2 regions of the Cupriavidus sp. L7L genome follow, and region 2 is predicted to be linked to the other one. Evidence: riboswitches for the same ligand, from Rfam matches in the RefSeq annotation. Region 2 holds a riboswitch; the other holds the start of a gene.

Region 1 (4,484 bases), on a different contig from region 2:
TTCCAGCGTCTGCGGCAGCACGTCGTCGGCGACGAAGAAGATACTGGAGTCGTGCTTGTTCACGCGCTGCAGCAGCGTCATCGCTTCGGCGGCAGCGGTGCCTTCATCGAGCATCGACGCGTTGGCGATATCCAGCCCGGTCAGGTCGGTGACCATCTGCTGGAAGTTCAGCATCGCTTCCAGGCGGCCTTGCGAGATTTCCGGCTGGTAGGGCGTGTAGGCGGTGTACCAGGCCGGGTTCTCGAAGATATTGCGCAGCACGACCGCGGGCGTGACGGTGTTGTAGTAGCCCTGGCCGATAAAGCTCTTCAGTACGCGGTTCTTGCGCGCCAGGCCGCGCAGTTTGGCCAGTGCGGCTTCCTCGCTCAGCGGCTCGGTGAACTCGCCCATCGGCATGCCGTCGCGGCGGCGGATGGCGGCGGGGATCACGGCATCGATCAGCGCGGCGCGGCTGTCGTAGCCGAGCACCTTCAGCATGTGCTGCTGTTCGGGGGTATCGGGGCCGATGTGGCGGGCGGCGAAGGCGTCGCGCGCCTCCAGTTCGGCCAGCGTGGGCCGGTTACCTTGGGCGGCGGTCATGGGAAGCGGGGCGTTCATTGGCAAGAACCTCGTGGGGAGCGCTGCGGCAGGTGGTCAGCCGTGCCGCGGCGCTGCAAATGCTGTGTGCCGATCCCGGGTGCGGGACCGGCGGGGCGATCAGGCGCCGACGCTGGCCTTGTACGCGTCGGCCGACATCAGGCCGTTGACGTCGTCGCTGTTGGCCGGCTTGAGCTTGAACAGCCAGGCGTCGAAGGCATTGGCATTGACGCTTTCCGGCTCGGCCGTGGCGGCTTCGTTGACGGCGATCACTTCGCCGGCCACCGGGGCGTAGATATCGGAAGCGGCCTTCACCGATTCCACCACTGCCAGCGCGTCGCCGGCACCGACCGACTTGCCCACTTCGGGCAGTTCCAGGAAGACGATGTCGCCCAGCGCATCCTGTGCGTGGTCGGTGATGCCAATGGTGAGCGTGCCGTCGGCTTCGACGCGCACCCACTCATGCGACTCGGTGTATTTGAGGTCGGCGGGGAAATTCATGAAGGTTCTCCGGATTCAGATCTGTTTCTTGTTGGGTGATGCCTGCCCGGCAACGCTGCCGGCAGGCGAGGGCGACCGTTGGGTGAGCGGATGTTTCCCTTAGCTCACGAGTGCCTTGCCATTACGCACAAACGGCAGTTTAACCACAGTCGCGTTGAGTTTGCGGTCGCGGATCTCCACCTGCACGGTGTCGCCGACGTTCACGCCCTGCGGCAGGCGCGCGAACGCGATCGATTGCGACAGCGAGGGGCTGAAGGTGCCGCTGGTGATTTCGCCGTCACCGGCGGCGGTGATGACCTTCTGGTGGGCGCGCAGCACGCCACCTTTGTCGCGCAGGATCAGGCCGAGGAATTGCTGGCGCGAGCCGGCCGCGGCCAGTGCCGCCTTGCCGGTGAAGTCGCGCTCGCTCTGCAGGTCGACGGTCCAGGCCAGGCCCGCGTCCAGCGGCGAGGTGCTGATATCCATGTCCTGGCCATACAGGTTCATGCCGGCTTCCAGGCGCAGCGTGTCGCGCGCGCCCAGGCCGGCCGGGCGCACGCCCGCGGCATTCAGTTTTTCCCACAGGCCGGCGACGCTGGCCACCGGCACCACCAGCTCGAAGCCGTCTTCGCCGGTGTAGCCGGTGCGCGCGACCATGACTTCGCCAAGTGCGGGGTCCTGCACCACGACAGCGTTGAACGGCTTGAGCGCATCGGAAGGCTGGGTCGACGGGAAGGTACTCCACACCTTGGCGCGGGCGTTAGGCCCCTGCACCGCGACGATCGCCAGCGGCTGCGCGCCCGCGGGCGCAACATCTTCACGGCGCGGGGTGATGGTCACGCCGCTGCCGGTGGCGTCGTTGCGCGCACGGATCCAGTCGATATCGCCGACCGCGGTGCTGGCGTTGACCACCAGGCGGAAACGGTCCTCGGCAAAGAAATAGACGATCAGGTCGTCGATCACGCCGCCTTTTTCGTCGAGCATGCACGAGTACAGCGCCTTGCCCGGCGTCTGCAGCTTGTCGACGTTGTTGGCCAGCAGGCCGCGCAGGAAGGCGCGGGTATTGGGGCCGCTGAGATCGACCACGCACATGTGCGACACGTCGAACATGCCGGCGTCGGTGCGCACGGCGTTGTGTTCTTCGATCTGGGAGCCGTAGTTGACCGGCATGTCCCAGCCGCCGAAGTCGACCATGCGGGCGCCGAGGGCGCGGTGGATGGCGTTGAGGGGCGTGGCCTGGAGCGTCATGGAATCCTCGGGGGCAATGTCGGGTTGCGAAAACAAAAAAGGGCCACCCGCCGCAACGATCGCTATGCCAATGGCCAAGCAATCCGCTGCGGCGGATGACCCCTCTGTCCTCGATACCTGAGAGATTACGAGGCGGATTCGTTGAATCCCGTCCTCGCGCGCCCCTTCGGTGGGCACGCTCGCCACGAATGGCGGGTGCCGCTCTCCAGAGTGCGGCATGCATCGTGTGCATGTTGCATGCCGATCCGAGCGGTCCGTGGTGCCTGAGAGTTTTCGGGTGATACCCCTTCGGCGGCGCAGATATGCGCGCTCTCCCGGTCGGATGCGCGCAATGTACGGGAGGGCCCTGCCTTTGTCAACGCGGCAGGCGCCCCCCGCCAGCAGCCATTCGCCCTATCAACGGCGATGGTCGTCGGTCATTACGTTACCGACCACGCCGCCCAGGGCGGCACCGCCCAGCGTGCCTGCGGCACTACCGTGCGTCAACGCAGCACCGCCGGCCGCGCCCACGCCGGCACCAATGACCGTGTTGCGCTGCTTCGGTGTCATGTCGGCACAGCCGGTGGCCAGGGCCGCAACGGCTATGCCGGCCATCGTCGCTTTGGAAAAGGCTCGTAGCATTTTCATGATGGGCTCCGAAAGTAACTTTGAGTACGTTCGGGACGCAGGTCTGCCATCCCGCCATACTGGTTAGAGGAGGGCCCGGACGCCCGGTTTTGGGACTTACCAAGTGTTACTTCGGTAACGTCCCCGCCCCCGGAAAAAGCGGTTCCCGCTGACTGATCAGGGCCGGCCCAGCGTGTTAACATGATTAGCTTTGCGTCCGGCGCCGCCCCATGTGGTGTACAGGGCGCGACGCCGTCCCGACCACCCCACGCAAGCATTCCCGCGCATGAGCCACGGCCTCAACGCCGCCCAATCTGAAGCCGTCCGCTATCTGGACGGACCCTGCCTCGTCCTTGCCGGGGCGGGCTCGGGCAAGACCCGCGTGATCACGCAGAAGATCGCGCACCTGATCGAAGACAAGGGCTTCGAGCCGCGCCATATCGCCGCCGTCACCTTCACCAACAAGGCTGCCAAGGAGATGCAGGAACGCATCGGCAAGCTGATGGAAGGCAAGACCACGCGCGAGGGCAAGCGCATCCCGCTCAGGCAGCTCACAGTCTGTACCTTCCACTCGCTGGGCGTGCAGATTCTGCGCATGGAGGCGGAACACGTCGGCCTGAAGCCGCAGTTCTCGATCATGGATTCGGACGACTGCTTCGGCCTGATCCAGGAGCAGCTCGGCACCACCGACAAGAAGCTGATCCGCGGCGTGCAGAGCACGATCTCGCTGTGGAAGAACGGCATGGTCGACCCCGAGGCCGCGATCGCGCAGGCGGCCAATGCCGACGAGCACCAGGCCGCGCTGGTCTACCGCAACTACGTCGCCACGCTGAACGCGTACCAGGCGGTGGATTTCGACGACCTGATCCGCTTGCCCGCGGAACTGTTCGCGCGCAACGAAGCGGTACAGCTCAAGTGGCAGAACCGGCTGCGCTACTTCCTGGTCGACGAGTACCAGGATACCAACGCCTGCCAGTACCAGCTGCTCAAGCTGCTGGCGGGGGGCTCGCATCTGCGCGCGCCGGCCTTTACCGCGGTGGGCGACGACGACCAGGCCATCTACGGCTGGCGCGGCGCCACGCTGGACAACCTGCGCGGGCTGCAGACCGACTTCCCCGACCTCAAGGTGATCAAGCTGGAGCAGAACTACCGCTCCACCGTGCGCATCCTGGAAGCGGCCAACGCGGTCATCGCCAACAATCCCAAGCTCTTTGACAAGAAGCTGTGGAGCGAGCACGGCATGGGCGATCCCATCGCCATCCACCCGATGAACGACGAGGAGCACGAGGCGGAGTCGGTGGTGTTCCGCCTGTCGGCGCACAAGTTCGAGCGCCGCGCGCAGTTCCGCGACTACGCCATCCTGTACCGCGGCAACCACCAGGCGCGGCTGTTCGAGCAGATCCTGCGGCGCGAGCGCATTCCCTATGTGCTGTCGGGTGGCCAGAGCTTCTTCGACAAGGCCGAGATCAAGGACATCTGCGCCTACCTGCGCCTGATCGCCAATCCCGACGACGATCCCGCCTTTATCCGCGCGATCACCACGCCGCGCCGCGGCGTCGGCAATACCACGCTCG
Region 2 (4,484 bases):
GTCCTGCTGCCAGTAGGCGGCGGTGAATTGCGCCTGCAGGGTATTGGTGATGTCGTAGCCGAGCTTGAGCTTGAGCTGGTCCTGCACGGTGTGCGTGACGCCCTCGCTGTTGACGCCCATCACGGTGCGGTCGGCGCCGGTCTGGTCCTGGTCGAAGTAGGCGCCCGTCACGGGCTTGTCGGCCGAAGTCGCCCGCACGCTGGAGCGCGCCGCGGTGTAGAAGCTCAGCGGCTGGCTCTTGCTGTCCTGCCGGTCGACGCTGACCAGCCACGAGAACGGCCCGGCGCGGTCGCCCACGTAGGCGTTGGCGTGCACGCCGTTGAAACTGTCGTGCGTGCCGTACAGGTTGAAGCGCTGCGTGAACAGCTGCACGCTGGCATCGCCCTCGAACTTCTGCGGTGTGCGCGTACTGATCAGCACGGTCGCGCCCAGCGAGTTGCCCGGGTACAGCGCCGAATACGGGCCATACAGCACGTCGACGCGCTCGATCTCGGCGGCGTTGACCAGCGACCAGCGCGGCGGGAAGGTGAAATCGGAGCCCAGCAGGTTGGACAGCAGCAGGCCGTCGGCATAGACCAGCCCGCGCGCCGACTGGCGCGAGCTGGTGCTGCGCACCGAGATGATCGAGTTCATATCGCCGATGAAGCGCTTGCGCACGGCGAGGTTGGGCGCGTACTTGAGCGCGTCTTCGGTGTTGACCACGTTGAAGTCCGCCATGCGTGCGGCGCTGATGCCGTAGGCGGGCGATGGCGTATTGGGCGGCGTGGCCGGCGTTTCGCCGCGCCCGGGCTTCGCCGAGACCACGACTTCCTGCAAGGGCTGCGGCGCGCTGACGGGTTCATCCGGCTGGGCGCCGGCGATGCCGGGGCCCATCAGCGCGGCCGACGCGGCCAGCGCAATCCGATTTCTTCTCACTGGAATACCTATTCTGTTCTTCTGGCTCGCCCGACCGGTGCGCCGTATCCGGCTCGTGCTACGGCGCACTTCCTCCGCGTAGCGAGTGCTGACATTCTAGGGGGCGGGTCGGCTTGACGCAGTGCGACATAGCGCCGCGCCGGTACGGAAGCGACTCGCCCCATCCATGCGAACACGCCTGGCTCTATTCGCGTTTACCCGCATATCCACATGCGGCCTTTGTCTCTAGATTTGCGCGGATTGGCGTTCGCGCCAACGTGATGCTGGGAGAGACTGATCCGGCGGCAGCCGCCGCGGACAGCGCCGAAGGAGCAACCGCCCCGGAAACTCTCAGGCAAAAGGACCGGTATCACGCGTCACAGCACTCTGAAGAATGCCGCCATCGTCAGCCGGCATACCGAAGGAGCAAGCGGCCCCCGCCACCGGTACCCCCGGGCACCACCGGCGACTGTCGTGAATCTCTCAGGTCAGGAACAGAGGGGGCGTCCGCCACGCATGTCGCGTGCGGGCTCCCACCCCGACGTTTCTGGACTGCCAGATCATGAAGACAATCGCCGTCATCGGCGGTGGCATCACCGGTGTCACCACGGCCTACGCGCTCGCCCGGCGCGGATTCTCCGTCACCCTGTTCGAGCGCCACCGCTACGCCGCGATGGAAACCTCGTTCGCCAACGGAGGGCAGCTATCCGCCTCCAATGCCGAGGTGTGGACGCACTGGTCCACCATCATCAAGGGCCTGAAGTGGATGCTGCGCAGCGACGCCCCGCTGCTGGTCAACCCGCGCCCGAGCTGGCACAAGCTGAGCTGGTTCGCCGAGTTCATCGCCTCGATCCCGCATTACCGCCGCAACACCATCGAGACCGCGCGCCTGGCCATCGCGGCGCGCGAGCACCTGTTCGCGTGGGCGGCGCAGGAAGGCATCGACTTCGACCACAAGCGCGAAGGCATCCTGCATATCTATCGCGACAAGGCGGGCTTCGAGCACGCGGGCCGCGTCTCGGCGCTGCTGGCGCAGGGCGGGCTGGAGCGCCGCGCGGTAACGCCGGCGGAAATGCGCGCAATCGAGCCGACGCTGGCCGGCACCTACTACGGCGGCTATTTCACCGAAAGCGATTCGACCGGCGACATCCACAAGTTCACCAGCGGCCTGGCCGCCGCCATCGAGCGCATGGGCGTGCACTGCCGCTACGGCGAGGACGTGCGCAAGGTCACCACCGATGGCCGCAGCGCCAGCGTGACCGTGCAGGAAGGCGCGGACAGCGCCACCTCGACCTTCGACGGCGCGGTGATCTGCGCCGGCACCGCCAGCCGCGCGCTGGCCGCCGGGCTGGGCGACCGCGTCAACATCTATCCGGTCAAGGGCTATTCCATCACCGTCAACCTGAACGACGCGGGCAGCCGCACCGCGGCGCCGACCGTCAGCCTGCTCGACGATGAAACCAAGCTGGTCACCAGCCGCCTGGGCGACGACCGCTTCCGCGTGGCCGGCACCGCGGAGTTCAACGGCTTCAACCGCGACATCCGCGCCGACCGCATCCGGCCGCTGGTGGAATGGGTGCAACAGTGCTTCCCCGGCGTCAGCACGCGCAGCGTGGTGCCGTGGGCGGGGCTGCGGCCGATGCTGCCGGATATGCTGCCGCGTGTTGGGCGGGGGCGGGCCCGGTGCGTGTTCTACAACACCGGGCATGGGCACCTTGGCTGGACGCTGTCGGCGGTGACGGCGGATATGGTGGCGGGGGTGGTGGAGCAGGCGCTGGTTGAACCGAAGGTCTCGGGCGTGGGCTCGCTGGGACTTGCCAAGGCTTGAGATTGCCAGTTGAGCGCCTCGCTATTGCCAGCGCTGGCCCTCTCCCCAGCCCCTCCCGCTCGCGGGAGAGGAACGGGGGAGAGGGCGGGAGCCTCCACGGAGTGAAGCGCCACCGCCCGCCGTGAACCGCTCAGGCCGGCGCAAACACCGGCACCGGCGCCCCATCCACGCTGGGCGCGAACCTGACCTTCACCTTCTGCCCGATGCGCACCGCATCGAGATCGCAATCGACGATATGGGTCATCATGGTCACGCCCTCGTCCAGCGTCACATAGGCAATGCAATACGCCTGCGGGCCAGCCTTGCGCGTGACGCTGTACGAGTAGATGGTGCCGCGGCCGCTGGCGGTCTTCCAGACCGTATCGCCCATGCAGAACGGGCACAGCGTGCGCGGATACCAGTGCGTCTTGCCGCATGACTGGCAGTGCTTGACCAGCAGCCGGCCTTCGCGCGCGGCCTGCCAGAATTCGATGTTGTCGGGCTGTTCGTCCGGGGCCTTGTAGGCCATGGGAGTGTGCGGGGTCGTCATGTCAGTTGCTCCGGCGATCGTTCATTATTCGCGCTCGAGGATCAGGGTGGCGCTGCCGTGGCGCGAGCCCAGGTAGCCGCCGGTGCCTTGCGCCAGCGCCAGGTCGCAGTTCTTCACCTGCACCGCCGGATGCGCCTCGCCGCGCAGCTGGCGCACGGCCTCGATCACCTTGGTGATGCCGCCGCGGTTGGCCGGGTGGTTGTTGCACAGGCCACCGCCATCGGTATTGAACGGCAGCTTGCCGACGCCCGAGATCAGGTTGCCGTCGGCCACGAACTTGCCGCCTTCGCCCTTCTTGCAGAAGCCCAGGTCTTCCAGCTGCATCAGCACGGTGATGGTGAAGCTGTCGTAGATCGAGGCGTACTTGATGTCGGCCGGGGTCACGCCGGCTTCAGCGAACGCGGCCGCGCCGGAAAACTTCGCGCCCGACCAGCTCAGGTCGACCTCGCCGCCGAGCTGGCCCTTGACGTATTCACCGGCGCCAACGATCTTCACCTTCGGACGCCTGAGCGTGGCCGCAATCTCGGGCCGCGCCACGATCAGCGCGCCGCCGCCGTCGGACACCACGCAGCAGTCGAGCTTGTGCAGCGGGTCGGCGATCAACGGCGAGTTCAGCACCTCTTCCACCGTGACCACGTTGCGCAGCATCGCGTGCGGGTTGTGCTGCGCGTGGTGCGACGCCGCCACCTTGACCCATGCCAGCTGCTCGGGCGTGGTGCCGTACTCGTACATATGGCGCATCGCCACCATCGCGTACAGGTTGACGGTGACGGGATTGAACGGCGCCTCGAACGGGGCGTCCGGCAGGTTGGCGCCCCAGTTGCGCGCCTGCGTGCCGGTCGAGCCTTCCGAGCGCGGCCGGCCCGCCAGCGTGATCAGCGCCACGTTGCACTTGCCGGCGGCAATGGCCTGCGCGGCGTGCGAGACATGCACCAGGTAGGCGGAGCCGCCGGTGTCGGTGGAGTCCACGTGGCGCACCTTCAGGCCGAGGTAGTCGACCATGTTGGTGGCGCCCAGCCCCGGCGCATCGCCGGCGCAGAAGTAGCCATCCACGTCCGCCAGGGTCAGGCCGGCATCGGCCAGCGCGCCGCGTGCGGATTCCGCGTGCAGCTGCGCCACCGACTTGTCCGGCGCCTTGCGGGTCGGGTGCTCGTAGGCCCCGACGATATATGCCTTGCCTTTGATGCTCATGGGAGTCTCGTCCTGCTTGGGATTGATATTGGGGAACTTCAG

What was found. A riboswitch is a leader RNA that binds a small molecule or an ion and turns the genes downstream of it on or off. The one in region 2 is predicted to bind glycine.
Region 1: linked by a shared signal. The riboswitch ahead of gcvT (glycine cleavage system aminomethyltransferase GcvT) and the one ahead of E1J61_RS06905 (D-amino acid dehydrogenase) in region 2 are both predicted to bind glycine.

Annotation. Positions count from the first base shown of each region.
Region 1 is NZ_SMNY01000048.1:127,315-131,798, reverse strand. It holds gene gcvP (aminomethyl-transferring glycine dehydrogenase) at 1-597, opposite strand, end outside; gene gcvH (glycine cleavage system protein GcvH) at 697-1,077, opposite strand; gene gcvT (glycine cleavage system aminomethyltransferase GcvT) at 1,177-2,304, opposite strand; glycine riboswitch at 2,399-2,523, opposite strand; glycine riboswitch at 2,545-2,631, opposite strand; gene E1J61_RS31795 (glycine zipper 2TM domain-containing protein) at 2,701-2,931, opposite strand; gene E1J61_RS31790 (UvrD-helicase domain-containing protein) at 3,197-4,484, shown strand, end outside.
Region 2 is NZ_SMNY01000007.1:56,428-60,911, forward strand. It holds gene E1J61_RS06900 (TonB-dependent receptor) at 1-915, opposite strand, end outside; glycine riboswitch at 1,170-1,271, shown strand; glycine riboswitch at 1,272-1,402, shown strand; gene E1J61_RS06905 (D-amino acid dehydrogenase) at 1,457-2,722, shown strand; gene E1J61_RS06910 (Zn-ribbon domain-containing OB-fold protein) at 2,853-3,251, opposite strand; gene E1J61_RS06915 (thiolase domain-containing protein) at 3,276-4,442, opposite strand; gene E1J61_RS06920 (MaoC family dehydratase) at 4,481-4,484, opposite strand, start outside.